4 regions of the Streptomyces sp. NPDC056527 genome follow, and region 1 is predicted to be linked to each of the others. Evidence: riboswitches for the same ligand, from Rfam matches in the RefSeq annotation. Region 1 holds a riboswitch; each other region holds the start of a gene.
The links. A riboswitch is a leader RNA that binds a small molecule or an ion and turns the genes downstream of it on or off. The one in region 1 is predicted to bind cobalamin.
Positions count from the first base shown of each region.

Region 1 (7,205 bases):
GGCGTCGTCGCAGGAGACGCAGGGGAAGTCCAGCCCCTCGATGGGGGCGTTGATGAGGACGACCGGGACGTTCCGCTCGGCGAGCTGCCGGTAGTGGTCGTGCGGCGCGTCGGCCTGGGCGAACAGACCGCCGGCGAAGACCATCCCGGACACCTGCTGCTGCAGCAGGAGTTCCACGTAGTCGGCCTCCGACACGCCGCCCTTCGTCTGCGTGCACAGCACGGGCGTCAGCCCCTGCTGCGCCAGCGCTCCGCCGATCGCCTCGGCGAAGGCGGGGAAGATCGGGTTCTGCAGCTCCGGCAGCACGAGACCCACCAGACGCGCCCGCTCGCCCCGCAACTGGGTGGGCCGCTCGTAGCCGAGGACGTCCAGGGCCGTCAGGACGGACTGCCGAGTCGCCTCGGAGACACCGGGCTTGCCGTTGAGAACACGGCTGACCGTGGCCTCGCTGACCCCCACCTTCTTGGCCACCTGAGCAAGTCGTCGCGTCATGCGCGCAAGACTAGCGCAAGCACCGCAAGCCAATTGCGTCCTCGTCGCAAGGAGAATTGCCGACGGAGACGATTCCCGCCGATCTTGTACCGCTCCGGCCCGGAGGGACGTAACCTCGCCAGGCGTGTGATCGGCACGCACTGTCGTACCCGCTCCGGAAAGGCCGTCCCATGCCCGTGATCGCCCTCCTGTCCCCCGAGCCGAGTCCTGGTCGCGTCGCCCTGGAAGGCATCGCGGCCTCGGTCGCCACCGATCTCGGCCTGCCGGACGGCAGCTGCCGGGTGACCTGGCAGCAGGTCGATCCGGACGCCGCGACAGGCCGGCGGCCGGAGTGGGAGGGCGACGGACCGCACTCGCCCATGGGCTATGTCAGCTGCGAGGAATCCTGTACGCCGGACGTCGTCGAGCGGCTGCCGCGGTCGCTGCGCGCCGAGTTGAGCCGCCTGCTCGGCGTCCCCGAGGACGGCGTACCGCTCTCCGTGCACCGGGCCGATGCGGACGCTGCGCTGGTCGACGGCACACTCGGGGCGGCGCCCTCCGAGGTCGTCTCCCTGCCGGTGGGACGGGTCGTCGGCGGCCGGGGCGAGGTCTACGACGACGCCTGGGGCGACGTGTCCGCCGTCATCCGCCTGGACGGGAGCCGGTTCACCCCCGACGCGCTCGCCGGCCTCGACGCCTTCTCGCACATCGAGGTCGTGTACCACTTCGACCGCGTACCACCCCGGAAGATCGAGACCGGCGCCCGCCACCCGCGGGGCAACACCGACTGGCCGCTGGTCGGCATCTTCGCCCAGCGGGGCAAGAACCGTCCCAACCGGCTCGGCGTCTCGCGCTGCCGACTGGTCAGGACCGACGGACTCGACATCCATGTGACGGGCCTCGACGCGGTCGACGGGACGCCCGTCCTCGACATCAAGCCCTACATGGCCGAGTTCGGCCCGATCGGCGACGTGACCCAGCCCGCGTGGACCACCGAGATCATGCGCCGGTACTACTGAGCCCGGAGGCCGGCGGCGCGGACTCGGGCGCCGCGTAGAGTGGGCGCGGGCGCGGCGTGATCACGAGGAGTACGAGTGACCGCTGTGAGTCTTGAGCACGCCACGGTCCCCGCCGACACCGGCGAGGTGACCCTGCTGATAGCCCGCCGGGTGGAGCCCGGATACGAAGCCGCCTTCGAGAGGTGGGCCCAGGGCATTCTCGCCACTGCGGCCACCTTTCCCGGCCATCTCGGCTACGGGCTCTTCCGCTCCACGGGAGGTGACGCCCCCTGGTTCCTCGTCCATCGCTTCCGCGACGCGGCGGCCTTCCGGGAGTGGCAGGAGTCGCCGGAGCGGGCGGCGTGGTTCGCGGACTGCGAGGGGCACCACCACACCGAGATAGCCCGGCGGCGACTGACCGGGATGGAGACGTGGTTCGCCAAGCCGGGCTCGACGCGGCCGGCGCCGCCGCGATGGAAGATGGCGATCAGCGCCACCCTGGCGATCTACCCGATCTCCGTCCTCGGCGGCTACTTCCTCGTGCCCCACCTGACCGCGCTGCCGCTTCTCCTCAGCAGCGCGGTCATGGCGTGCGTGTTCAACGTCCTGATGACGTACGTGGCGATGCCGGCCGTGAGCCGGATGCTGCGCGGCTGGCTGGGTCGCTAGGGGGTGCCCGTCGGCGACGATGTCAGACGCCGACCCCCGGGGCGCCTTCCGGTGCGCGCACCAGCCCTTCCGGCAGATAGCCGGACGTGACGCCCAGGTCCCACCCATGCACCTGTACGGCAAGTGCGGCCAGCGCGATCGCGCCGACCGGCAGCAGGCTGCGCGGGGCGGCGTCGGCCTGCACGCTCTCGCGGTGCCGGACGAGCCGGTCGGCCAGGGCCTCTTCGAAGGCCGGCTGATCGTCCTCCAGGAGCACACGCAGGAGTCGCTGGTCCGGCGACAGCGCGCCGACGGCGTCCAGACGACGCGCCGCCTCGGCGCGCTCCTCGGCCTCCGGCATACAGAGCGTCACGGAAGGCCAGTCCCTGGGCAGGTGCCCACGCGACGGAGTCAGGTAGCCACACAGGGCGTCCATCTCCGCCAGGTCCGCCGGCTCCGATCGCGACTCCAGCCGCGAGTACGGCACGCCGTCACGGATCGCGGGCGCGTAGTCCTCCCGCAGCAGCAGTCCGATCACCCGGTCCCGCTCGCGTACGACACCGCTGGCCAGGCAGAGTCCGAACGCGTCCAGCCAGGTCCGCGCGGTGGGCACCTCGTCGACGGCATGCCCGAAGCTGAACTCGTCGCTGCTCAGCGTCTCGTTCACGAGCGGGAAGGAGATCTCCCAGTCCCCATCGGGGAAGGCTCCGAGTTCCAGCACCCCGAACGCGCATGCGGCCGAGGTCAGCAGCGCCTTGCGGGAGGGCCCGAGACCGAGCGCGGGGTCGTCCAGGGTACGAGCGGCGACGTGGTCGAGCAGCTCGTCGCCCATGTCCCGCAACGCCTGCAGGGACAGTCTGTCGTAGCGCAGCCCGTGCCAACGGCCGAACGCCCGCCCGCCGATGTCCTCCAGCGCTTGGACGATGCGCTGCTCGTCGACCTCGTGACGCGTCACTTCCCGCACGGTTGTCGCCCTTCCTTGATCCGTTCGACCGGCGAACGGAACGCTATCAAGTGCGCTGACCTCGCCCGAAGTAGGCGACCAGCTCGGGGTCGAGGGACGGGACCTCGCGCGGTGTGCCCCGTCGCGCAGCGACTCGGTGGCGCGGACGCCCGCCGCGACGGCCATGCGCGCGGCGACCGGCGAGGTGTCGGTGCGGCCGCCGTCGCGGACGAAGCGCAGGAACTCGTCGATGAGCAGCGGATCGGCGCCGCCGTGGCCGGCGTTGTCCTCGGCGTCCGGCACGGGGTGGGTGACGTTGGCGTCCGGACGGAAGGCCGAGCGGCGGGAGTTCCACACCTTCACCACTCCCCCGGGTCCGTCGCCGAAGTTCTCCAGACGGCCCGCGGGATTGCCGCCGTGGACCATGAGGTCGCCCAGGGCCTGGACCTGGCGCGTCCAGCCGCCCGCGAGCCGGTGCAGGACGTCGATGTCGTGCGCGGCCTGGTGCGTCGCGCCCCACGGCCCCTCGCAGCGCGTGTGTCTCGTTTCGCCGTCCGGAATACGAGTCGATCGCGCCGTTCCTCACCCGCGCGGTACGCTGCCCGTGCAGCTGGTTCGCCCCGTCAGCCAGGCGGGACGCGTCGTAAGAGGGAACCCGGTGGGAATCCGGGACTGCCCCGCAGCGGTGAGCGAGAACGACCGCCGTCATACGCACTGGACCCGTGAGGGCCTGGGAAGCGACGGCCAGTAGGTGTCTCGTACGGCTTCCGTACGACGAGACGTGCTCGCGAGTCCGAAGACCTGCCCGTTGCCCGCATGCGACCGTTCGCATGCGGTGATCCCGGTGACCTCGTGGGCGGGTCGGCGTGCACAGCAGGGCGGATCGGCCGCGCGTACCTCGATGTACGCCTCTGCGGTGGTCCGCCCGGTTCGTCACCCCTTCGCTCGCGGCTCTCCGGGTCTGTCTCACGACACGCAAGCTCGCGAAGGAGAGTCACGTGACAACCGAGTCCGCGGCAGCACGGGCCACCGTCCACGGATACCCCCGCCAGGGTGGGAACCGGGAACTGAAGAAGGCCGTCGAGGGCTACTGGAAGGGCCGCGTCACCGCCGATGCCCTCCGGGAGACCGCCCGGGAACTGCGCAGGACCAACTGGGAGCAGCTCGTCGACGCCGGCATCCACGAGGTCCCGACCGGCGACTTCTCCCTCTACGACCACGTCCTCGACACCAGTGTCATGGTCGGCGCCGTACCCGCCCGTCACCGCGCCGCCGTCGAGGCCGACCCGCTCGACGGGTACTTCGCGATGGCCCGCGGCACGCAGGACGTGGCTCCGCTGGAGATGACCAAGTGGTTCGACACCAACTACCACTACCTCGTCCCCGAACTGGGTCCCGACACCGCCTTCACCGCCGACAGCGGCAAGCAGGTCGCCGAGGTGAAGGAGGCCCTCGCGCTCGGCCACGCGGCCCGCCCCGTCCTGGTGGGACCGGTCACGTACCTGCTGCTGGCCAAGCCGGCGCCCGGAGTCGCCGAGGACTTCGAACCGCTCACCCTGCTGGACCGGCTGCTGCCCGTGTACGCCGAGGTGCTCGCGGACCTGCGCGCGGCCGGCGCCGAGTGGGTGCAGCTCGACGAGCCCGCCCTCGTGCAGGACCGCACCCCCGCCGAGCTGAACGCCGCCGCCCGCGCCTACCGCGAGCTCGGCGGTGCGGCCGACCGGCCGAAGCTGCTGGTCGCCTCCTACTTCGACCGGCTCGGCGGGGCTCTGCCCGTGCTGGCGAAGGCCCCCGTGGAGGGACTCGCGCTCGACTTCACCGATGCCGCCGCCGCGAACCTCGCGGATCTCGCGACGGTGGGCGGTCTGCCGGGCAAGCGGCTGGTCGCCGGCGTCGTCGACGGCCGCAACATCTGGATCAACGACTACCGGAAGTCCCTCACCACCCTGGGCACCCTGCTCGGCCTCGCCGGTCAGGTCGACGTCGCGGCGTCCAGCTCGCTGCTCCATGTCCCGCTGGACGCCGCCGCCGAGCGGGACGTCGACCCGCAGATCCGTCGCTGGCTCGCCTTCGCCCGCCAGAAGGCCGCCGAGATCGCCACCCTCGCGCGCGGCCTGTCCCAGGGCACCGGCGCGATCGCCGCCGAACTCGCCGCCAATCGCGCCGATCTGGCCTCCCGCGCAGGCTCGGCGATCACCAACGACCCGGCCGTACGGGCCCGCACCGCCGCGGTCACCGAGAGCGACGCCCGCCGCGCCCAGCCCTACGCCGAGCGCGCGACCGCCCAGCGGGCCCACCTGGGTCTGCCGGCTCTGCCGACCACGACCATCGGCTCCTTCCCGCAGACCGCCGAACTGCGCACCGCGCGCGCCGACCTGCGCGCCGGATGGCTCGACACGGCGGAGTACGAGGAGCGGATCGAGGCCGAGATCCGCGAGGTGATCTCCTTCCAGGAGAAGGCCGGTCTCGACGTCCTCGTCCACGGCGAGCCCGAACGCAACGACATGGTCCAGTACTTCGCCGAGCGGCTGACCGGATACCTCGCCACCCAGCACGGCTGGGTCCAGTCGTACGGCACCCGGTACGTCCGGCCGCCCGTCCTGGCCGGCGACGTCTCCCGCCCGGCGCCGATGACGGTGCGCTGGACCACGTACGCACAGCGGCAGACCTCCCGTCCCGTCAAGGGGATGCTGACCGGCCCGGTCACGATGCTCGCCTGGTCCTTCGTCCGCGACGACCAGCCGCTCGCCGACACCGCCCGCCAGGTCGCGCTCGCCCTGCGTGACGAGGTCGCCGATCTGGAGGCGGCGGGCACGTCGGTGATCCAGGTCGACGAACCGGCCCTGCGCGAGACGCTGCCGCTGCGCGCCGACGCCCACGCCCCGTACCTCGCCTGGGCCACCGAGGCCTTCCGGCTCACCACGGCCGGAGTCCGTCCGGAAACCCAGATCCACACGCACATGTGCTACGCCGAGTTCGGCGACATCCTCCGCGCCATCGACGACCTCGACGCGGACGTCATCAGTCTGGAGGCCGCGCGCTCCCATATGCGGGTCGCGGACGAACTCGCCGGCGCCGGATACCCCCGGGAGGTCGGCCCCGGTGTGTACGACATCCACTCGCCGCGCGTCCCGGAGGAGGCGGAGGCCGTCTCCCTCATCGAGCGTGCCCTGCTCTCCGTACCCGCCGACCGGCTCTGGATCAATCCCGACTGCGGTCTGAAGACGCGCGGCTGGGGCGAGGTCCGGCCTGCCCTGGAACACATGACCGCGGCGGCCCGCCGGGTCCGCGGCCGCCTGCCCCACACGGAGAACTGAGCGCATGAACACCCGTATCACCGTCGGCGATCGGGCCCACAAGGCACCGGCCGACTCCCAGGTGACCCTCGCCCACATCATGAGCGAACACGAGACCAACCTGTACGGGACCATCCACGGCGGCGTCGTCATGAAACTCATCGACGACGCGGCCGCGTCAGCGGCGGGCCGCCACGCGGACGGCCCCGCCGTGACGGTCTCCGTCGACCGGATGACGTTCCACTCCCCCGCTCGCGCCGGGGACCTGCTCACCGTCCACGCCGAGCTGTGCCGCGCGGGCCGGACCTCGATGGCCGTCGCGGTCGGCGTCACCGCGGAACGCTGGAACGCGACCTCCGGTCTCACGACCGAAGTGGCCACCGCCCGGCTGACCTTCGTCGCGATCGACGCGGAAGACCGTCCGCGCCCGGTCCCCGGGCTGAAGGAGGAGTAGCGACGTCCCGGCCGGTCACGACATGAGCGAACGGCCCCGGCGCGGGTGGCGCGTGGTACGAACCACCGGCCTCCTCGTCGCCGGGGCCCGGAGGAGGGGCGTCACCGGGGCAGCCACCGCGGTCGCCCGCTCCATCGGAGTTCGCGCCAGGTCAGGAGCTCCTGCGTTCCTCCCGCCGCCGGAGCAGTTCCTGGACCTCGCTGGGGAGGGTCGTCTCGAAGTCGATCGGTTTCGCCCAGGTCGGGGTCACGACGATCCGGACCATGCCGTCGTAGAGCGAACGTACCTCGGCCTCCCACTCGACCCGCTGCCCCATGGCCTGTTGAGTACGTGTACTCATGTGCGGCGGGACGCTTGATCGGAAGCTGTGCACATGAGATCGACTCCCGCCCTCG
Region 1 is NZ_JBHTTQ010000107.1:1,360-8,564, reverse strand. Features, by position in the region: gene ACFQ7Q_RS32065 (LacI family DNA-binding transcriptional regulator) at 1-492, opposite strand, end outside; gene ACFQ7Q_RS32060 (SAM-dependent methyltransferase) at 1,044-1,490, shown strand; gene ACFQ7Q_RS32055 (antibiotic biosynthesis monooxygenase) at 1,566-2,138, shown strand; gene ACFQ7Q_RS32050 (immunity 49 family protein) at 2,161-2,949, opposite strand; partial or broken gene ACFQ7Q_RS32045 (hypothetical protein) at 3,128-3,564, opposite strand; cobalamin riboswitch at 3,655-3,884, shown strand; gene metE (5-methyltetrahydropteroyltriglutamate--homocysteine S-methyltransferase) at 4,059-6,377, shown strand; gene ACFQ7Q_RS32035 (acyl-CoA thioesterase) at 6,382-6,810, shown strand; partial or broken gene ACFQ7Q_RS32030 (pyridoxamine 5-phosphate oxidase) at 6,962-7,120, opposite strand; gene ACFQ7Q_RS32025 (hypothetical protein) at 7,184-7,205, shown strand, end outside.

Region 2 (7,205 bases), on a different contig from region 1:
TTCCATGGGCTGCCAGCGTCTCCGCAGGACGGCATTCTGAAACGATCAGTAATACATCCGAACCCTGCAGCAGATCGGTGACGCCTGGAGCCTCGAACGCATCGCGCAGGCCTGGGCACAGTGCCCCACCCCTGAAAAGTACGTCCTCGACATCGCCTACACAGCTCCGTCCATCCCGGAAGACGACTGACCGCGACGCACTGACCCGTTCAGTGGCACCCGATCCCAGACGCCTGGGCCTCGGCTTCTCTCATGGGAAGGGCTCCGGAATCCGGCCGAGTGATCACCGCCGCACTCCGTACCCTCACCTCGTACTCCGAGGGCTTCCACGAACCGCAGACCTTCTCCGACCCGGCCAGGGCATCCAGCACCAAGACGTACATCGTGCAGCCCGCCGCGGGTGTGCCCGGAGGCCTGAAGCAGGTTCAGGACGGTACTGAGGTGCCCGCCGTCGCCGAGTACCTCGCCTCCTCCGGCAGCTGACCGGCCGACGTCCGGTTCCAGGCCTCCCGGCCCGCGCGAGAATCCCCGGATTCTCACGCGGGCCACTCCGCGTTCCGAAGGTTGCGCGGAGCCTGCACCACGGCGGCACCGTCCAGCAGACCGCGGCCGCGGTCTGCTCATCTGCACCGAACTCTCCCAGAGCTGGGGCGTCCGCTTCAGCGAGAGCAGCAAGACCATCTGGACAGAACAGGCGCTCCCCTGCCAGGTGCAGGTGCCTCGTCTCGGGTCGATTCCGACGATGGTTCACACGGAAAGACACAACCCATCGTCGTGCTTGCCGCAGGACCACGTGGAGGCGATCATTCCCTGGGCGTTCCACCGACCAGGACCGCGGATCCGGCCCACGACGCACCGGTGCGCCCATGCGACCTCGCGTCGATAATTGCGCCATGATGCGCATTCGCAAAGCTCGTTCACGCAACCCGAACCTGATACATCATCAGGAAGGTCGGCATTCAGTCAGCATCAGTACCGCACAGAACCGCCCCCCGCCGCCACGGCCCGCCAAGATCAACAACTTGCCTCACTGGCTCTGACCTGCAAAAACCATGCTCAGTGACCTGTTCGCTAGTCTCATCAGGAGGTAACCATGAGGATGCTGATCAACGTCCCGGAGACCGTGGTCACCGATGCGCTGCGGGGGATGGCCGCCGCGCATCCCGAACTCACCGTCGATGTCGAGCATCGCGTCGTGCTGCGGCGGGACGCGCCCATGGACGGCAAGGTCGGGCTGGTGTCGGGGGGCGGGTCCGGTCATGAGCCGTTGCACGGGGGGTTCGTGGGGCCCGGGATGTTGGCGGCCGCATGCCCCGGGGAGATCTTCACGTCACCGGTGCCCGATCAGATGGTGCGCGCCGCCGCCGCGGTCGACAGCGGGGCCGGGGTCCTTTTCGTCGTCAAGAACTACACCGGGGACGTCCTCAACTTCGAGATGGCCGCCGAGCTCGCCGAGGACGAGGGCATCCAGATCGCCAAGGTGCTCGTCGACGACGACGTGGCGGTGACGGACAGTCTGTACACCGCCGGGCGGCGCGGGACCGGGGCCACGCTGTTCGTGGAGAAGATCGCCGGGGCCGCCGCGGAGGAGGGCGCGCCGCTGGAGCGGGTGGAGGCGATCGCGCGGCGGGTGAACGAACGGTCGCGGAGTTTCGGCGTGGCCCTGAGCGCGTGCACCACGCCCGCCAAGGGCAGCCCGACCTTTGAACTGCCCGCCGGTGAGCTGGAGTTGGGCGTCGGAATCCATGGAGAGCCGGGGCGCGAGCGGCGGTCGATGATGACCTCGCGGGAGATCGCGGACTTCGCCGTCGATGCCGTACTGGACGATCTACGGCCGTCCGGTCCGGTCCTCGCCCTGGTCAACGGCATGGGCGCCACTCCGCTGCTCGAACTGTACGGCTTCAACGCCGAGGTCCAGCGCGTCCTGACCGAACGCGCGGTGCCGGTCGCCCGGACCCTGGTCGGCAATTACGTCACCTCCCTCGACATGGCCGGCTGTTCGGTCACCTTGTGCGAGGCCGACGAGGAGATGCTGCGGCTGTGGGACGCGCCCGTGCAGACGCCCGCCCTGCGCTGGGGCCGGTGAGAGGGGTGTCCGAGGTGAACGAGTTCGACGCCGCGTTCTTCCTTCGCTGGCTGACCATCGCCGCGGCCGCCGTCGACCGTGAGGCCGACCGCCTCACCGAGCTCGACTCGGCGATCGGCGACGCCGATCACGGGGTCAATCTGAAGCGGGGGTTCGCCGCCGTGACGGTCGTGCTGGAGAAGGAGCCGCCCGCGACACCGGGGGCCGTACTCGTCGCCGCCGGGCGGCAGTTGATCTCCACCGTGGGCGGTGCGTCCGGGCCGCTGTACGGGACGCTGCTGCGCCGGACGGGCAAGAGTCTCGGCGAGGAGCCGACCGTGACGCGGCAGGAGCTGGCCGCGGCGCTCGCCGCGGGAGTGGCCGCGGTCGGGCAGCTCGGCGGGGCCCAGGTCGGCGACAAGACGATGCTGGACGCGCTCGTCCCCGCGGCCGAGGGGCTCGGCGAGTCCTTCGCGGCGGCCCGGGAGGCTGCCGAGCGGGGCGCCCTCGCGACCGTCCCGCTCCAGGCGCGCAAGGGCAGGGCGAGCTATCTCGGCGAGCGTTCCATCGGCCACCAGGACCCGGGGGCCACCTCGTCCGCGCTGCTGATCGCCGCCCTCGCCGAGGTGGCGGCCGCATGACCGCGCAGGTCGGAATCGTCCTGGTCTCGCACAGCGCGGAGGTGGCCGCCGCCGTCACCGTGCTGGCCCGGGGTCTCGCGGGCGGCGGGGCGACCGCGCCGATCGCCCCCGCGGGCGGCACACCGGCCGGCGGCCTCGGCACCAGCTCGGACCTGATCGTCGCGGCGGCACACGAGGTCGACCGGGGCGCCGGAGTGGCGCTGCTCGTCGACCTCGGCAGCGCCGTACTGACGGTCAAGGCGCTCCTCGCGGAGGAGGACGAGCTGCCGGAGGGCGCCCGGCTGGTGGACGCCCCGTTCGTCGAGGGCGCCGTCGCCGCCCTCGTCACGGCGAGCGCGGGCGGCGATCTGGACGCCGTGGTGGCCGCGGCATCGGAGGCGTACACGTACCGAAAGGAGTGAGAGGGGGGCGCGCGCGAGACCTGTCACACACCGTCCGGAAGGGCCTCCGTGTTGTGATGTACCTGGTCAACCCACTACTGTCACAGCGCCTTGGTGTACGGGAAACCGGTGCGGTACCGGTGCGGCCCTCGCCACTGTGATCGGGAAGTCCGGCTCCATCCCTCCGGGGAAGCCACTGGACCACCGCGGGAGACCGCGGCGGTTTGGGAAGGCGGAGCCGCGGCGGCATGACCCGTCAGCCAGGAGACCGGCCAAGGTGCGTTGTCCATCCACGAGGTGCTGGAGAGGGTCTCCCAACCATGCATATAGCCGAGGGGTATCTGCCCCCTGTGCACGCGGCCGCCTGGGGCGTCGCGTCCGCTCCCTTCGTTGTCCACGGTGTTCGCGCGCTGACCCGTGAGGTCAAGGCCAACCCCGAGTCCACCCTGCTGCTCGGTGCGTCCGGTGCGTTCACGTTCGTCCTGTCCGCGCTCAAGATCCCGTCGGTGACGGGCAGTTGCTCGCACCCCACCGGTACGGGCCTCGGCGCGATCCTGTTCCGGCCGCCGGTGATGGCGGTCCTGGGCACGATCACGCTGCTCTTCCAGGCGTTGCTGCTCGCCCACGGCGGGCTCACGACGCTCGGAGCCAACGTCTTCTCGATGGCGATCGTCGGCCCATGGGCCGGCTTCGGCACGTACTGGCTGCTGCGCCGGTCCAACGTGCCGCTGATGGTGAGCGTGTTCTTCGGCGCGTTCGTCGCCGACATCTCCACCTACTGCGTCACCAGCGTGCAGCTCGCGCTGGCCTTCCCGGACCCGGGCAGCGGTGTGCTCGGCGCGCTGGCCAAGTTCGGCGGGATCTTCGCCGTGACCCAGCTGCCGCTCGCCGTCAGCGAGGGGCTGCTCACGGTTCTCGTGATGCGGCTGCTCACGCAGTCCAGCAAGGGGGAACTGACCCGCCTCGGTGTCCTGCTCCCGTCCCGGAAGAAGAACGAGAACGCGGAGGCGAGCGCCTGATGAGCCGGAACGCGAAGATCAACACACTGCTCCTGCTCGTCGTCGCGGCGCTCGCGGTGCTCCCGCTGGTGCTGGGGCTCGGCGACCACAAGGAGGAGCCCTTCACCGGGGCCGACGGCGAGGCGGAGGCGGCGATCACGGAGATCGCTCCCGACTACGAGCCGTGGTTCAGCCCGCTGTACGAGCCGCCGTCCGGCGAGATCGAGTCGGCGCTGTTCTCGCTCCAGGCGGCGCTCGGCGCCGGCGTGCTGGCCTACTACTTCGGGCTGCGGCGCGGTCGCAGGCAGGGTGAGGCGCGCGCCCTGGCGGCGAAGGAACCGCTGGTCACCACCGGCGACGAGTAGACGCCGATGCTGCCGATCGACGCGGCGGCGCACAGCAGTCGCTGGCGCCGCCGTCACCCCTGCGAGAAAGCCGTGCTCGGGTTCGGCCTGACCCTGTGCGCGGTCTGTCTGCCGCCCTGGCCGGGCGCCGTGCTCGTCGCGGCGGCCACGCTCGCCGTGCTCCTCGGCCCCGCCGGGGTGCCGGGGCGTCAGCTGTGGCGGGCGTTCCGGATCCCCCTCGGGTTCTGTGTGACGGGCGCGATCCCGCTCCTGTTCGAGGTCGGCGGAGGACGGGGGATCGTCGCCCTCGCGCCGGACGGTCCGGTGCACGCGGGCGAGTTGCTGCTGCGGACCTCGGCCGCCTCCCTGGGCGTGCTGCTGTTCGCGTTCACCACACCCGTCTCGGACGTGCTGCCGCGTCTCGTACGGGCCGGGGTACCGGCTCCCGTGGTGGACGTGGCGCTGGTGATGTACCGGATCAGCTTCCTGCTGCTGGACGCGATATCCAAGATCCGGCAGGCGCAGGCGGCCCGGCTCGGGCTCACCACCCGGGCGGCGACCTGGCGCTCGCTCGCGGGGCTCGGCGCGACCGCGTTCGTCCGCGCCTTCGACCGTGCGCAGCGCCTGCAGACCGGGCTCGCCGGGCGGGGGTACGACGGGACCCTGCGGGTCCTGGTGCCCCAGGCCGCGGTCTCGGCCCGGTTCCTCGCGTCGACGGCCGGCCTCCTGGCCGGTCTCGTCGCGCTCACTCTCGTACTGGAAAGGTCCCTGCCGTGAGCCCTGCACCGCCTGTCGTGGAACTGGTGAAGGCCACGTTCGCCTACGAGGACGGGCCGGTCGTCCTCGACGGCATCGACTTCGCCGTGCCGGAGGGCCGGGCGATGGCTCTCCTCGGGCGCAACGGCGGCGGCAAGACGACGCTTCTGCGGCTGCTCAGCGGGGGTCTGCGCGGCAGCGCCGGAGCGCTCCGGCTGGACGGTGAGGAGGTGTCGTACGACCGGAAGGGGCTGACCCGGCTGCGGACGACGGTGCAGCTGGTCGTCCAGGACCCGGACGACCAGCTCTTCGCGGCCTCGGTCGGACAGGACGTGTCGTTCGGGCCGATGAATCTGGGACTTCCGGAGGAGGAGGTTCGGCTCCGGGTCCGCGAGGCTCTGGAGGCGCTGGACATCGTGGCCCTGGAGGACCGGCCCACCCATCTGCTCTCCTACGGGCAGCGGAAGCGGGCGGCGATCGCGGGAGCCGTGGCGATGCGGCCGCGGGTCCTCATCATGGACGAGCCGACGGCCGGGCTCGACCCGCACGGGCAGGAGCGCCTGCTCGAGGTGCTCGGGCGGCTGCGGGACTCCGGTACGACGGTGGTCATGGCGACGCACGATGTCGATCTGGCGCTGCGCTGGGCGGACGAGGCCGCGGTGCTCTCCCCCCAGGGGCTGCGGACGGGCCCGATCGAGGAGCTGCTCGCCGACGACGAGCTCCTCGACGCGGCGCGCCTGCGTCGCCCGTGGGGCATGGCGGTGACGCGGCTGCTGCGCGCGCACGGCCTGCTCGGCGCGGACGTGGAGGGACCGCGCACGGCGGAGGATCTGGACGCCTGGGTCACGGCTCCGCGAGGGGCGTGAGACGCAGGAGGGATCCGAGGCACCAAACGCAGCTGGAGCACCCCGCGCACCGGAGGCACCTTGGGCACCTGGGCGCTCCGGGCGCGGGAGGCGCCTGAGGCGTTCGAGGCACCACGACGGCCCCCTGGCGGATCCCCGCCAGGGGGCCGTGGTGCGCAACGTCGCGCAGATCACCCTCCCCCGCTTATGCAACTTGTTGCACAACGTCCCTCGGGTCGTCTACAACAGTCACGACGACACTGCGCGAGGAGGCGCCCCCATGACCACCCCGTACCCGCACCTGCTGAGCCCGCTCGACCTCGGGTTCACCACCCTGCCGAACCGGGTGCTCATGGGTTCCATGCACGTCGGCCTCGAGGAGACCGAGAACGGCTTCGAGCGCATGGCCGCGTTCTACGCCGAGCGCGCCCGCGGCGGCGTCGGGCTGATCGTGACCGGCGGCATCGCCCCGAACGAGGCCGGCCGCCCCTGGGACGGCGGCGCCAAGCTCAGCACCGAGGACGAGGTGGCCGAGCACAGGCTCATCACCGAGGCCGTGCACGCCGAGGGCGGCCGGATCGCCATGCAGATCCTCCACTTCGGCCGGTACGCCTACCACCCCGCTCTCGTCGCCCCCAGCGCGATCCAGGCGCCGATCAGCCCCTTCGTCCCCAACGAGCTCACCGACGCCGAGGTCGAGCAGACGGTCGAGGACTACGCCCGCTGCGCCGAGCTGGCCAAGGCGGCCGGGTACGACGGTGTCGAGGTGATGGGCTCCGAGGGCTACCTGATCAACGAGTTCATCGCGGCCGCCACCAACCAGCGCACCGACCGCTGGGGCGGCAGCTACGAGAACCGGGTCCGCTTCCCGCTGGAGATCGTCCGGCGCATCCGCGAGCGGGTCGGCGAGGACTTCATCCTCGTCTACCGCCTCTCGATGCTCGACCTCGTCCCGGGCGGTTCCACGCTGGAGGAGGTCGTCGCGCTCGCCAAGGAGATCGAGGCCGCCGGCGCCACCATCATCAACACCGGCATCGGCTGGCACGAGGCCCGCATCCCCACCATCGCGACCTCGGTGCCGCGTGGCGCGTACACCTGGGTCACCAAGAAGCTGATGGGCGCGGTGAGCATCCCGCTCGTCACCAGCAACCGCATCAACACCCCCGAGGTCGCCGA
Region 2 is NZ_JBHTTQ010000080.1:24,491-31,695, reverse strand. Features, by position in the region: gene ACFQ7Q_RS28635 (DUF6896 domain-containing protein) at 1-6, opposite strand, end outside; gene ACFQ7Q_RS28630 (hypothetical protein) at 253-483, shown strand; gene dhaK (dihydroxyacetone kinase subunit DhaK) at 1,094-2,086, shown strand; gene dhaL (dihydroxyacetone kinase subunit DhaL) at 2,101-2,706, shown strand; gene ACFQ7Q_RS28615 (PTS-dependent dihydroxyacetone kinase phosphotransferase subunit DhaM) at 2,703-3,107, shown strand; cobalamin riboswitch at 3,154-3,378, shown strand; gene ACFQ7Q_RS28610 (energy-coupling factor ABC transporter permease) at 3,407-4,105, shown strand; gene ACFQ7Q_RS28605 (energy-coupling factor ABC transporter substrate-binding protein) at 4,105-4,449, shown strand; gene cbiQ (cobalt ECF transporter T component CbiQ) at 4,456-5,205, shown strand; gene ACFQ7Q_RS28595 (ATP-binding cassette domain-containing protein) at 5,202-6,050, shown strand; gene ACFQ7Q_RS28590 (FAD-dependent oxidoreductase) at 6,310-7,205, shown strand, end outside.
Region 2: linked by a shared signal. The riboswitch ahead of ACFQ7Q_RS28610 (energy-coupling factor ABC transporter permease) and the one ahead of metE (5-methyltetrahydropteroyltriglutamate--homocysteine S-methyltransferase) in region 1 are both predicted to bind cobalamin.

Region 3 (7,205 bases), on a different contig from region 1:
GTCGTCGAGAAGCCCGATGACGTGCGGGAACGCGTCCCGGAAGAAGCCCGAGATGCGCAGCGTCACATCGATGCGCGGACGGCCCAGCTCGGCGAGCGGGACCGCCTCCAGGCCGTTCACCCGGCGCGAGGCGTCGTCCCAGGTCGGGCGGATGCCCAGCAGGGCAAGCGCCTCGGCCACGTCGTCGCCCGCCGTGCGCATCGCGCTCGTCCCCCACAGGGACAGACCGACGGAGGTCGGCCACTCTCCGTTGTCGGAGCGGTAGCGCTCCAGGAGCGAGTCGGCGAGTGCCTGGCCGGTCTCCCACGCGAGGCGGGAGGGGACGGCCTTGGGGTCGACGGAGTAGAAGTTGCGGCCGGTCGGCAGCACGTTCACCAGACCGCGCAGCGGCGAGCCGGACGGCCCGGCCGGCACGAAGCCGCCGCTCAACGCGTGGACGGCGTGGGTGAGTTCGTCGGTCGTGGCGGAGAGCCGCGGGACGACCTGCTCGCAGGCGAAGCGGAGCACGGCCTGGACGTCGGTGCCGTACGCGCCGGCGACCGCCGGGACCGCGTCCACGGACCAGTCCGCCGCCTCCATCGCCTCGATCAGCTCGCGCGCTTTCGCCTCCGCCTCGTCGGCGGTGGTGCGGGTCGCGGCCGACTCGTCCAGACCCAGGGCCTCACGCAGACCCGGCAGGGCCTGCGTACCGCCCCAGATCTGCCGGGCGCGCAGGATCGACAGGACCAGGTTCACGCGCTCGGGACCGGTCGGGGCACCGCCGAGCACATGCAGACCGTCCCTGATCTGCGCGTCCTTGACCTCGCACAGCCAGCCGTCGACGTGCAGCAGGAAGTCGTCGAAGCCGTCGTCCTCCGGGCGGTCCTCCAGGCCCAGGTCGTGGTCGAGCTTCGCCGCCTGGATCAGCGTCCAGATCTGCGCGCGGATCGCGGGCAGCTTGGACGGGTCCATGGAGGAGATCTGCGCGTACTCGTCGAGCAGCTGCTCCAGACGCGCGATGTCGCCGTACGAGTCGGCGCGCGCCATCGGCGGCACCAGGTGGTCGACGAGCGTCGCGTGCACACGACGCTTCGCCTGCGTGCCCTCGCCCGGGTCGTTGACCAGGAACGGATAGATCAGAGGGATGTCGCCGAGCGCCGCGTCCGGACCGCAGGCGGCCGACAGGCCCGCGTTCTTGCCGGGCAGCCACTCCAGATTGCCGTGCTTGCCGAGGTGGACCATCGCGTCCGCCCCGAAGCCGCCGTCCTCGGCGCGCGCCGCGATCCAGCGGTAGGCGGCCAGGTAGTGGTGGGACGGCGGGAGATCGGGGTCGTGGTAGATCGCGATCGGGTTCTCGCCGAAGCCGCGCGGCGGCTGGATGAGGATCAGCAGGTTCCCGCGCCGCAGGGCGGCGAGGACGATGTCGCCCTCGGGGTTGCGGGACCGGTCCAGGAACATCTCGCCGGGCGCCGGGCCCCAGTGCTCCTCGACGGCCTCGCGCAGCTCGGCCGGGAGCTGCGCGTACCAGCGCTTGTAGTCGGCGGCCGGGATGCGGACGGGGTTCTTCGCCAGCTGCTCCTCGGTCAGCCAGTCCTGGTCGTGGCCGCCGGCCTCGATCAGGGCGTAGATCAGCTCGTCGCCGTCGCCGGAGACCAGGCCGGGGATCTCCTCGACCGGACCGAAGTCGTACCCCTCCTCACGGAGGCGGCGCAGCAGCGCGACGGCGGAGGCGGGGGTGTCCAGGCCGACCGCGTTGCCGATCCGGGAGTGCTTGGTCGGGTAGGCGGAGAGGACCAGGGCGAGCTTCTTCTCCGCGTTCGGGATGTGGCGGAGCCGCGCGTGGCGGACCGCGATCCCGGCGACGCGGGCGGCGCGCTCGGTGTCGGCGACGTACGCGGGCAGCCCGTCCTCGTCGATCTCCTTGAAGGAGAACGGGACGGTGATGAGCCGGCCGTCGAACTCGGGGACGGCGACCTGGCTGGCGGCGTCCAGCGGGGAGAGACCCTCGTCGTTCTCCTCCCAGGCCGAACGCGAACCGGTGAGGCAGAGCGCCTGCAGGATCGGTACGTCGAGGGCGGCGAGCGCGCCCGCGTCCCAGGCCTCCTCGTCGCCGCCGGCCTGGGCCTCGGCGGGCTTGGTGCCGCCGGCCGCGAGGACGGTCGTGATGATCGCGTCGGCACCGCGCAGGCGGTCGAGCAGCTCGGGCTCGGGGGCGCGCAGGGACGCGACGTACAGGGGCAGGGCCCGGGCGCCCTTGTCCTCGATCGCCTCGCAGAGGGAGTCGATGAAGGCGGTGTTCCCGCTCATGTGGTGGGCGCGGTAGTAGAGCACGGCGACCGTCGGGCCGTCGGTCGTCCGGGGCGTGCGCTCCAGCGGGCCCCAGGTCGGCGCGGCGGCCGGGGCGTCGAAGCCGTGGCCGGTGAGCAGCACGGTGTCGGAGAGGAAGCGGGCCAGCTGCTCCAGGTTGGCCGGGCCGCCGTGCGCGAGGTAGGCGTGGGCCTCGGTGGCGACGCCGACGGGGACGGTGGAGGTCTCCATGAGCTGGGCGTCGGGGGCCTGTTCGCCGGAGAGCACGACCAGCGGGATCTCCGCCGCCCGCAGCGCCTGCAGGCCCTCTTCCCAGGCGCGCAGACCGCCGAGGAGACGGACGACGACGAGGTCGGCGCCGTCGAGGAGCCCGGGCAGGTCGTCCAGGGCGAGGCGGGAGGGATTGGCGAACCGGTACTCGACGGGGCCGCCGGCCGCGCGGGCGCTGAGCAGGTCGGTGTCGGAGTGCGACAGCAACAGAATTCGCATGCGTGCGCAGGCCTTCCTCGGGGTTGTCCGCGCCCCGGGTGGTCGTATGGACGGCAGGAGTTCCTGACTCACCGGGCCGCTGGTGCGACCTGGCTCACAGTGGCGGGACCGCGCCGGATTCTCACCGGGCTTCCTCCCCGGGGTCCTGGGACCCCATGCCGTCTGCATAGTAGATCGTGCGCACGGCGGGCAGGGGTCGTCCCCAGGGGTCGCCCGGATCCACGTGGGTATGCTCGCCGCCATGTCGCCCACCCCACCCACAACGCCCAACCGGGGCGAACCTCCCATACGGGACCGTGGCGATGCCTGCCCCGGCGCGCTGCGCCTGCACCCCGCCGACGACGGCGGCCTGGCCCGACTGCGCCTGCCCGCAGGCTTGTTGACGTCACATCAGGTGGAGGTCCTGGCGTCGGCCGCGGAGTCCTTGGGCGACGGCCGGGTCACGGTCACGTCCCGGGGGAACGTGGAGCTGCGGGGCCTCGGAGAGGGCTGCGGGGCGGAGCTGGCGGACCGGCTGACGGAAGCCGGTCTTCTTCCCTCGACCACCCACGAACGCGTCCGCAACATCGTCGCCTCCCCGACGGCGGGAGTGGACGGACTCGGCCACGCGGACGTGCAGTTGTGGTCCCGCGAACTGGACGAGCTGCTCTGCGCGGCCCCCTGGACGGCCGCCCTGTCGGGCCGCTTCCTCTTCGCCCTGGACGACGGCCGGGGCGACGTGGCGCGGCTGGGCGCAGATGTGACCTTGATCGCAGCGGGGTCCTGGGCGGACGGTGGCGGCGCCCTTCTGTACGTCGGCGCGCAGGCGTTCCGCGTCGCCGACGCCGACGCGCCGCGCGCCGCGCTCGCCGCGGCCGACGCGTTCCTGCGAGCCGCCCGGACCGCCGGGAACGGCGCCTGGCGCGTGAAGGAGCTGCCGGGCACCGCCGGCCGTCCCGGAACGGTCGGCGGCCCCACGGCACCCGCACCCGCACCCGCCACCGGCCTGCTCGACCTCGCCGCCGCGCTCGCGCGGGCCGGGGTCGACGCCCATCCCGTCACCCCCGCACCCCAGCTGCCGCACGCCGCGCCGCCCCGGCCCGGAGCGCTCGGCAGCGACGCGCTGCACGTGCTCGCGCCGCTCGGGCGGATGACCGCCGCCCAGCTCCGCGCGCTGCTGCCCGCCGACGAGGTACGGCTCACGCCCTGGCGCGGAGCCGTCGTCGTCGGGGCCTCCCGCACACGGCTTCCCGAGCTGGACGCGGCCGGGCTGATCACCCGCCCCGACGACCCCTGGGCCGGCGTCGGCGCCTGCACCGGACGCCCCGGCTGCGCCAAGTCCCTCGCCGACGTCCGCGCGGACGCCGTACCCGGCACTCCGGGCCTCCCCGTCCACTTCTCCGGGTGCGAGCGCCGGTGCGGCCACCCCCCGGGCGCCCCCGGCACCTGGGTCGACGTCCTCGCCACCGCCGAGGGCGCCTACCTCGTGAACGGCCGCCCCACCCCCCGTACCTCCCTGACCGAAGCAGTCGCAACGGCCCGCACAACGAGATGAGCGAGAACGACACGATGTTCGCCTACGAGAAGGACGGCGCGGAGATCTACCGCCAGTCCTTTGCCACGATCCGCGCCGAGGCGGACCTCGCGGATCTGCCCGCCGACGTCGCCACGGTCGCCGTCCGCATGATCCACGCCTGCGGCATGACCGACCTCGTCCGCGACCTCGCCTACTCGCCGCAGGTCGTCTCCCGCGCCCGCGCCGCCCTGCGCGCCGGCGCACCGATCCTCTGCGACGCGCAGATGGTCGCCAGCGGAGTGACCCGCAAGCGGCTGCCCGCCGACAACGACGTGGTCTGCACCCTCTCCGACCCCGCCGTGCCCGCCCTCGCCGCCGAGCTCGGCACCACCCGCAGCGCCGCCGCCCTCGAACTCTGGCGCGACCGCCTCGAAGGCTCCGTCGTCGCCATCGGCAACGCGCCCACCGCCCTCTTCCACCTTCTGGAGATGATCGCGAAGGGCGCGCCCCGCCCGGCGGCCGTCCTCGGGATACCGGTCGGCTTCATCGGCGCCGCCGAGTCCAAGGACGCCCTCGCCGCCCAGACCCTGGGCCTCGACTACCTCGTCGTACGGGGCCGGCGCGGAGGCAGCGCGATGACCGCGGCCGCGATCAACGCCATCGCGACGGAAGCGGAGATCCAGGCATGAGCGCCATCGCCCCCGGCAAGCTGTACGGAGTCGGCCTCGGCCCCGGCGACCCGAACCTGATGACGGTCGCCGCCGTGAAGGCCATCGCGTCCGCCGACGTGGTCGCCTACCACTCGGCCCGCCACGGCCGGTCCATCGCGCGCTCCATCGCCGCCGAGCACCTCCGCGAGGACCACATCGAGGAGCGGCTGATGTACCCGCTCACGGTGGAGGCCACGGACCACCCCGGCGGCTACCGCGGCGCGCTCGACGACTTCTACGAGGAGGCCGCGGCCCGCCTCGCCGCCCACTTGGACGCCGGCCGCACCGTCGCCGTGCTCGCCGAGGGCGACCCGCTCTTCTACGGCTCGTACCAGCACATGCACAAGCGGCTCGCGGACCGCTACGACACCACCGTCATCCCCGGCGTCACCTCCGTCAGCGCGGCCGCCGCGCGCCTCGGTGAGCCGCTGTGCGAGGCGGAGGAGGTCCTGACGATCATCCCCGGCACGCTGCCGGAGGACGAGCTGACGGCCCGCCTCGCGGGCACGGACTCGGCGGTCGTGATGAAGCTCGGCCGCACCTTCCCGACCGTCCGCCGCGCCCTGGAGCGCGCCGGCCGCCTGGAGGACGCGCGGTACGTGGAGCGGGCGTTCATGGCGGGCGAGCGGACGGGCGTCCTGTCCGAGGTCGACCCGGCCTCCGTCCCGTACTTCTCCGTCGCGGTCCTCCCCTCCCGTGTCGACCAGGAACCTCCCGTACGGGAGACGGGCGAGGTCACCGTCGTCGGCACCGGCCCCGCCGGGGCGCCCTGGCTCACCCCCGAGTCGCGCGGCGCCCTCGTCAACGCCGACGTCCTCGTCGGCTACACGACCTACCTGGACCGGGTGCCGGTCCTGCGCCCCGGGCAGATCCGGCACGGCTCCGACAACAAGGTCGAGTCCGAGCGCGCCGAGTTCGCCCTCGACCTGGCCCGGCGCGGCCGGAAGGTCGCGGTCGTCTCCGGCGGCGACCCGGGCGTCTTCGCTATGGCCACGGCCGTCCTGGAGGTCGCCTGCGAGCCGGAGTACGCGGACGTGCCCGTACGGGTCCTCCCCGGGGTGACCGCCGCCAACGCGGCCGCCGCCGCGGCCGGCGCCCCCCTCGGCCACGACTACGCGACGATCTCCCTCTCCGACCGGCTCAAGCCCTGGGACGTCATCGAGGCCCGGCTCCGCGCCGCCGCCTCCGCCGACCTGGTCATCGCGCTCTACAACCCGGGCTCGAAGTCCCGCACCCACCAGGTGGCCGCCGCCCGCGACCTCCTCCTCGAACTCCGCTCCCCCGAGACCCCGGTGGTCGTCGCCCGCGACGTCGGCGGCCCCGAGCAGTCGGTCCGGGTCCTCACCCTCAAGACCCTGGACCCCTCCGAGGTCGACATGCGCACCCTCCTCCTGATCGGCTCCTCGCAGACGCGGGCGGTCGAGCGGGGCGACGGCCGCACCATCACGTGGACGCCGCGGCGGTACGGCTGAGATTCGGGGCGCGAGATCCGAGGTGGGGGGCGGGCACAACCCTTCCCCCACCTCAGGAGTCACACAGGGGTTCCCCCGTTTCACATGCTCCACATAGGTCCGGAAAGGGCCCTCCCCCTGTGATGACTCGTACCCGGCTGAGCGCCCTGGCCGTCACGGCCGCCCTCGCCGCCTCCGGTGGTCTGCTCACCGCCACCCCGGCCGCCGCGGCCGTCACCTGCACGGCCCCGGTGTGGAAGGCGGAGTTCTTCGCCAACTCCACGTTCAGCGGCACCCCCAAGCTGACCTCCTGCGACAGCGCCATCGCCGAGAACTACGGCTACGGCGATCCGGCGGGCGGCAGGCTGCCGCGGGACAACTTCTCCGTCCGCTGGTCGGTGACCCGCGACTTCGGCTCCGGCGGTCCCTTCACCTTCACCGCCGCGGCGCAGGACGGCATCCGCGTCAACCTCGACGGCGTCCGCAAGATCGACCTGTGGCGGAACGTCTCCACCACCCAGACGAAGACGGTCGACCTCACCGTTCCGGCCGGCCGCCACACCATCACCGTGTACTACGCGGCCTGGACCGGCGCCGCGAACGTCAAGTTCGGCTACGCACCCCGCACTTCGGCGACCGTGGACAAGGTGCGTCCGCTCGCGCCGACCGGCGCCACCGTCGCGTACGACAAGGCCCTCGGCAAGGTCACCCTGCGCTGGGCGGCGAACAAGGAGATGGACCTCGCCGGCTACCGCGTCTACCGGCGCCTCGGCA
Region 3 is NZ_JBHTTQ010000029.1:29,923-37,127, reverse strand. Features, by position in the region: gene cobN (cobaltochelatase subunit CobN) at 1-2,775, opposite strand, end outside; cobalamin riboswitch at 2,810-2,953, opposite strand; gene ACFQ7Q_RS16880 (cobalamin biosynthesis protein CobG) at 3,005-4,309, shown strand; gene ACFQ7Q_RS16875 (precorrin-8X methylmutase) at 4,324-4,959, shown strand; gene cobJ (precorrin-3B C(17)-methyltransferase) at 4,956-6,452, shown strand; gene ACFQ7Q_RS16865 (fibronectin type III domain-containing protein) at 6,575-7,205, shown strand, end outside.
Region 3: linked by a shared signal. The riboswitch ahead of cobN (cobaltochelatase subunit CobN) and the one ahead of metE (5-methyltetrahydropteroyltriglutamate--homocysteine S-methyltransferase) in region 1 are both predicted to bind cobalamin.

Region 4 (7,205 bases), on a different contig from region 1:
GTCGCGGCCAGGTGGAGCTTGGTCAGCGCGCCCCGGGGCCGTACGGAACCGGTCGTCCTGCCGTGTTCGGTACGGGCACGGGAGCGGCGCCCGGCCGCCCCCTCGCCGAGTCCGGGCACGCTCAGCATCTTGGTGCGGAAGGGTTCGGCGGCCTTGACGGCGGCCCGCTCACCGGCGCCGGCCCCGCCCGGAGCGGGCGCCTCGTCCGGAGCGGGCGCGGGAGCCTCGTCCGAACCCACATCCCGGGGCGCGCCGTCGTCCGGCCCTTCACCCTGGGGCGGTACACCGCCGGGGCCTCCGCCCGGTCCACCGTCGGGCCCGGGGTCGGGATCGTCGTCCCCGTCCTCGCCCTTGAACTGCTCCAGCGTCTCGTCGAGCTTGTCCTCGTCGAGCCCCGGCGCGTCGAAGGGGTTCCGCCGCCTGCGGTGGGGGAGGGCGAGCAGCGCGGCCTGCCGTACGTCCTCGGAGGTCACCTCCGTCCGCCCGGCCCACGCGGCGAGCGCCGTCGCCGTCCGGGCCATCACGATGTCCGCGCGCATTCCGTCCACCTCGAACGCGGCGCAGGTCGCGGCGATCTGGAGCAGGGCCGCGTCGCCGAGCGCGACGCGGGGCAGCAGTTCGCGCGCGGCGACGACACGGTCCCGCAGAGCGGTCTCCTCGTCGGCCCAGCGGGCGGCGAAGGCGGTCGGGTCGTCGTCGAACGAGAGCCGGCGGCGCACGACCTCGACCCGCTGCTCGGGCTCGCGGGAGGCGGCGACCTCGACGGTGAGACCGAAGCGGTCGAGCAGCTGCGGCCGCAGCTCGCCCTCTTCGGGGTTCATCGTGCCGACGAGCAGGAAACGGGCGGCGTGCCGTACGGACACGCCTTCGCGCTCGACGTACGAGGAGCCCATGGCGGCCGCGTCGAGGAGCAGATCGATCAGGTGGTCGTGGAGGAGGTTGACCTCGTCGACGTAGAGGATCCCGCGGTGCGCGTCCGCGAGGAGCCCGGGCTCGAAGGCCTTCACGCCCTCGGCGAGCGCCCGCTCGATGTCCAGAGCACCGACGAGCCGGTCCTCGGAGGCGCCGACGGGAAGCTCGACCATCCGCGCGGGGCGGGCGGCCCCGGGCGTCTCGGTGTGCGGCCCGTCCGGGCACTGCGGATCGGGCCCGCCCGGGTCGCAGCTGAACCGGCACCCGGCGACCACCGCCACCGACGGCAGCAGATCAGCGAGCGCCCGCACGGCGGTCGACTTGGCGGTCCCCTTCTCGCCGCGTACGAGGACACCGCCCACCGCCGGGCTCACCGCGTTCAGCAGCAGCGCGAGCCGCAGGTCGTCCATGCCGACGACGGCGGTGAACGGATACCGGGTGCTCATCGGGTGGTCACTCCTTCAAGATCGGGTCGCTGACGTTCGCTCATGTACGGGCCCGCCCTCACGGCGCGCCCGGCGGGATGAACGGCAGCCCGTTCGGCGGGCCGTTCTCGATCAGGCGCAGCAGCGCCTCCGTGTCCGCGTGTTCCTCGATCAGGTCGCCGAGACGGTCCAGCTGCTCCTCGCGGAGCACGCCGAACGACGTGTCGGGGGCCGGGACGAAGCGCCGTCCGGCCGCGGCCGCGACCTCCCGCAGGAACGCCCGGCGGAAGCCGTCGCTCTCCAGGGAGCCGTGCCAGTGCGTGCCCCAGACGGCGCCGACCCGGCAGCCGTCCAGGAAGGGTTCCCCGCCCCGCACGTCCGCGACGCCGTGATGGATCTCGTACCCTTCCACCGGCTCGCCGAGCGCCTCGCCGACCGGCCGGGCCAGCGTCTTCTCGGGCGCGAACCGGATCCGTACGGGCAGCAGTCCGAGCCCGTCGACCGTGCCGGCCTTCGACTCGACCTCGTCCTCGATCCGCTCGCCGAGCGCCTGGAAGCCGCCGCAGATGCCGAGCACCGGGCGGCCCTCCGCGGCCCGTCGGGCGATCGCGTCCGCGAGGCCGCGCTCGCGCAGCCAGGCCAGCGCCTTGACCGTCCCGCGCGTCCCCGGCACGACCACCAGGTCCGCGTCGACGAGCTCTTCGGCACGGTCCACGAACCGCACCACCACGCCGGGCTCGGCGGCCAGCGCGTCCACGTCGGTGAAGTTGGACATCAGCGGCACGGCGCAGACGGCGACCCGCAGCACGTCCTCGCCGACCGGCGGCGCGACGACCGACTCGCGGACGGTGCCCCGCAGCGAGACCCGCAGGCCGTCCTCCTCGTCGATACCGAGGCCGTGCGCGTACGGCAGCACACCGAACGTCCGGCGCCCGGTCAGCCCGAGCAGCATGTCGAGGCCCGGCTCCAGCAGGGTCACGTCACCCCGGAACTTGTTCACGAGATAGCCCGCGATCAGCTCCTGGTCCTCGGGCGCGAGCAGCGCCGTCGTGCCGAAGAACTGGGCGAACACCCCGCCCCTGTCGATGTCGCCGACGACCAGCACCGGCAGCCGCGCCGCCCGCGCGATGCCCATGTTCACGATGTCCGTGCGCCGCAGGTTGATCTCGGCCGGACTGCCCGCCCCCTCGCAGATCACGGCGTCATACGTGCCCCGCAGCTCCTCCAGGCACGCCAGGACGGGCTCGAAGAGCGTCTGCTGCCGCCCTCCGTGGTAGCCCCTGGCGCTCATCTCGCCCACCGGCTTGCCCATCAGGACGACCTGGCTGGAGCGGTCGCTGCCCGGCTTCAGGAGCACGGGGTTCATCAGCGCGGTCGGCTCGACGCGGGCGGCCTGCGCCTGCATGGCCTGCGCCCGGCCGATCTCCGCGCCCTCGCGCGTCACGAAGGAGTTCAGGGACATGTTCTGGCCCTTGAACGGCGCGACCTTCACACCCTGCCGGACCAGCCAGCGGCAGATGCCCGCCGTGACGACGCTCTTGCCCGCGTCGGACGTGGTTCCCGCGACCAGCAGCCCCCCGCCTCTCATGCCTTCCTCCGCTTCATCGCGCCCGCCACGATCCGTCCACCCACACACACCGCCAGCGTCAGCGCGGTGACCCGGCGCGAGAGCCGCACCGCCCGTTCGATGTCCCCGACCTCCACGGCCCGGCCCTCCCCGTTCAGCACCGGCCGGTGCTCGACCCGTCCGCCGTACGAGAGCGTCCCGCCGAGCCGGACGCCGAGCGCCCCCGCGAAGGACGCCTCCACCGGACCGGCGTTGGGGCTCGGGTGCTTGGCGGCGTCCTGCCGCCATGCCTTCGCCGCCCCCTTGGGGTCGCCACCGGCGACCGTCGCGAGCGCGGCGGTCAGCCGGGCGCCCGGCCAGCCGGCCACGTCGTCGAGCCGGGCCGAGGCCCAGCCGAAGCGCCGGTACGTCGGGGACTTGTGGCCGACCATCGCGTCCAGCGTGTTCACGGCCCGGAAGCCGACCAGTCCCGGAACCCCGGCGACCGCGCCCCAGACCAGGGCGCCCACGACGGCGTCGGAGGTGTTCTCGGCGACGGACTCGACCACCGCGCGGGCCATCGCCGGACCGTCCAGGGAGTGCGGATCGCGTCCCACCAGATGCGGCAGCCGCTCGCGGGCCACCTCCAGGTCGCCGGCCGCCAGGGCGCCGCCGATGGCGCGGGCCTCCCGGCCCAGGGTCGTGCCGCCGACGACGGCCCAGACGGAGGCGGCGGTCAGCGCGACGGCGGCTCCGGGGCGGTCGCGTACGGCACGCGCGGCCAGCGCGGCGATCGCGGTGGCGCCACCGGCACAGACGGCGGTGTGCAGCGCGCCCCACCCGCGGTGGTCGCGCCGGAGAAGCTTCTCGACGGAGCCGGCGGCGCGCCCGAACGCGGCGACCGGATGGCCGCGGCGGGGGTCGCCGATGAGCAGGTCCGCGGCCAGACCGGCGGCGGCGCCGTACGCGAATACACCTGTGGCTGCACTGCGGCCGGGCATGGCGCTGTGTCCTCACTCAGGGTCCGCGCCCTGGCTCGACGTGACCGGCGGCGAGAGTTCCTGGCTCCCGGGGGATCGATTCCCCGGTCACAGTGGCGGGACCGCGCCGGATTCGCACCGGGCTTCCTCTGTTGCCGCCGTAATGGCCCCGGAAGTCCACCACGCTGTGCGAACACCCGTCAACTCACGCTTGACCTGCGGCGGGACAGTGTGCGGAGCACCACAGGAACGACGGACGGGCGGTCCCACCCGAAGGTGCGACCGCCCGTCCGTCGAAGCGGGACCGTCGTCAGACGACGATCAGATAGATGCCGTACGCGACGGCCGCCACGCACAGCGCGAAGCAGGCGTACGCGCCGGTGCGCGCCAGGGCGGCGGAGCCTCCCTGGGAGGCGGCCTGCTCCTGCTTGGAGAGGCCGACGATGCCGAGGGTGAACAGGCCCACGAGGGCGACGGTCGCCACGAGGCTGACTCCGAAGACGGAGCCGAGAGCTGCCCAGTCGATCTTCATGTCGTTCGTTCCTTACACCGCGGCCGCGGGGGCCGTGGGGGCTGCCGGGTCCGTGGGGGCCGGCGAGGGGATGGTGGTCTTGAGGTCCTCGTCCGCGACCGAGGCGACGGAACCGGTGGGCGGCGGGGTGACCGCGGCGATCGCGGTGGTGACGACACCCGCGGGCTCGGCGTCGATCTCGTCGGCCGTGACGTTGTTGTGGTCGACCGGCTGGCGGCGCGACAGGGACCAGATGACGGCGGAGCCGCCCACGAGGAGGACCGCGACGACGGCGACGCCCCAGCTGCCCTGCTTGGTGAGGAACTCGGCGCCGGCGCCGACCAGGCCAGCGGCGGGCAGGGTCAGACCCCAGGCGACGAACATCCGGGTCGCGGTCGACCAGCGGACGACACCGCCCTTGCGGCCGAGACCCGCGCCCATCACGGCGCCGGAGCAGGACTGCGTGGTGGAGAGCGAGAAGCCCAGGTTGGACGAGGCCAGGATGACCGTGGCGGCGCTGGTCTGGGCGGCGAAGCCCTGCTGCGGCTGCAGGTCGGTGAGGCCCTTGCCCATCGTGCGGATGATGCGCCAGCCACCGAGGTAGGTGCCGAGCGCGATCGCGACACCGGCGGAGACGACGACCCACATCGGGGGGTTGGAACCGGGGTCGACGACACCCTGGGTGACCAGGGCCAGGGTGATGATGCCCATGGTCTTCTGCGCGTCGTTGGTGCCGTGCGCGAGGGAGACGAGACCGGCGGAGGCGATCTGGCCGGCCCGGTAGCCCTTCGCCGTGGACTTCTGGTCGGTCCTGGAGGCGATCTTGTACGTCAGCCTCGTGGCCGCCATGGCGGCCAGGCCGGCGACGAGCGGCGCGGCGACCGCGGGGATGAGCACCTTGGTGACGATGGTGCCGCCGTTGACGGCCGACCAGCCGGCCGACATCACGGCCGCGCCGATGAGGCCGCCGAAGAGGGCGTGGGAGGAGCTGGAGGGCAGACCCATGAGCCAGGTCAGCAGATTCCAGAGGATGGCGCCGACGAGCGCCGCGAAGATCACTTCGGTACGAATGCCCTGTTCGTTGATGATCCCGCCGGAGATCGTCTTGGCGACCTCGACGGACAGGAACGCACCGACCAGGTTGAGCACGGCGGACATGGCCACCGCCGTCTTGGGCTTGAGGGCACCGGTCGAGATGGTCGTCGCCATCGCGTTGGCGGTGTCGTGGAAACCGTTCGTGAAATCGAACACGAGAGCTGTCACGACCACAATCGCGAGCAGCAGCGTGATGTGTTCCATTTACCCAGGCAATCGTTTGACGTCAGTGGCTGGACGAACGTAGGCAACCTGAGTGAACGGAAGGTGAACTGGGTCGGGCTGCATGGTGACTCTAACCGTGTTCGGGCATTCCGCTTAGCGTCTCCGGGCGCGGATCTGTCCACGATGTGGTCGCCCCGCAACCCCGGGTAAGCCGTGCCGTTGGGGGACACAAGGGACGTGTCCCACTTCCGCCCCTCTCGCCCCATGTCACCAGCCGGACACCCCAGGGGCCGTGTCAGTCGACCGGGGGACCCGTCGAAGAGATCCACGTCACTCCGGAGTGGCCCTCCGTGGGTCCGCTCGACGGTGGCCCGGTCGGGGCCCATGCGGGTCTGTCCGGTGGCAGCCCGTCCCCGCCCTGCCGACACTGGGAGCGTGCGCCCGGCTACAGCGACGGCAGCGGCCGTCACCACCCTGCTCGGTGTCGGCGCGGCCGCGATCGCGGCCGGCCGGTACGCCAGTGACGCCGCCCTCAAGGCGGCCGGACGGCCCCTGCCCCGCGACCCCCGCCTCACCGTGCATGCCACGGACCCCGGTCACGTCACCCTGACCCGCAGCCTCGCGTCGCTGCGCCCGGGTACGTACGGGATCGAGGGTCCCGGCATCCACGCCGTCGTCGGACCCGTGCTCGACCGGGTCCCGCACAGCGCGGACACCGTCGTCCGCCGCCTGGAACGGGTCGAGCTCGGGACCCTGGAACCCGGCGCCCGGGTCCGCTTCACCCCCGAGCTGCACAGCGGCGACCCGGGCACCGCGCTCGGCCTCGACCACGAGGACGCCGACATCCCCGGCGAACTCGGCACCCTGCCCGCCTGGCTCGTCCCCGGCGCCCGCTCCACCTGGGTGATCGCCCTGCACGGCATCGGCACGACCCGCCGGCACCCCCTCAACCTCGTCCCGTTCCTCTCCCGACGGCAGATCCCCGTCCTGTGCCTCGCGTACCGAGGGGACGAGGGCGCGCCCCGGTCCCCGGACGGCCTCGGCCACCTCGGCGCCTCCGAGTGGCGCGACGTCGACGCGGCCATCCGGTACGCCGTCCGCAAGGGCGCCCAGCACGTCGTCCTGCTCGGCTGGGGGCCCGGGGCCACCATGGCCCTGCACGCCGCCGCCGACTCCGGCGTACGGGACGTGATCCGCGGCCTCGTCCTGGACTCCCCGGTCCTCGACCACGAAGCCACCCTGCGCAACCTCGCCTCCGCCCGCCGCGTGCCCGGCCCGCTGCTTCCGCTCGCCGTCCGCGCCGCCCAGGACAGGACCGGCCTGGACGGCGGCCGTCTCCAGCAGGCCGCCGACCCGGCGGGTCTGCGGGTGCCGACGCTGGTCTTCCACGGCCCCGACGACACCATCGCCCCCTGGGAGCCCTCCCTCGAACTGGCCGCCCGCCGCCCGGAACTGGTCACCCTGCACACGGTCCGCGGCGCCCCGCATGCCTCGATGTGGAACGCCGACCCGGTCCGCTACGAAGAGGCCCTGCGCCGCTTCCTCACCCCCCTGCTCTGACCCCTCCTCGC
Region 4 is NZ_JBHTTQ010000013.1:27,874-35,078, reverse strand. Features, by position in the region: gene ACFQ7Q_RS09975 (putative cobaltochelatase) at 1-1,358, opposite strand, end outside; gene ACFQ7Q_RS09970 (cobyric acid synthase) at 1,417-2,925, opposite strand; gene ACFQ7Q_RS09965 (cobalamin biosynthesis protein) at 2,922-3,884, opposite strand; cobalamin riboswitch at 3,916-4,060, opposite strand; gene ACFQ7Q_RS09960 (hypothetical protein) at 4,174-4,395, opposite strand; gene ACFQ7Q_RS09955 (anion permease) at 4,408-5,673, opposite strand; gene ACFQ7Q_RS09950 (alpha/beta hydrolase) at 6,070-7,194, shown strand.
Region 4: linked by a shared signal. The riboswitch ahead of ACFQ7Q_RS09965 (cobalamin biosynthesis protein) and the one ahead of metE (5-methyltetrahydropteroyltriglutamate--homocysteine S-methyltransferase) in region 1 are both predicted to bind cobalamin.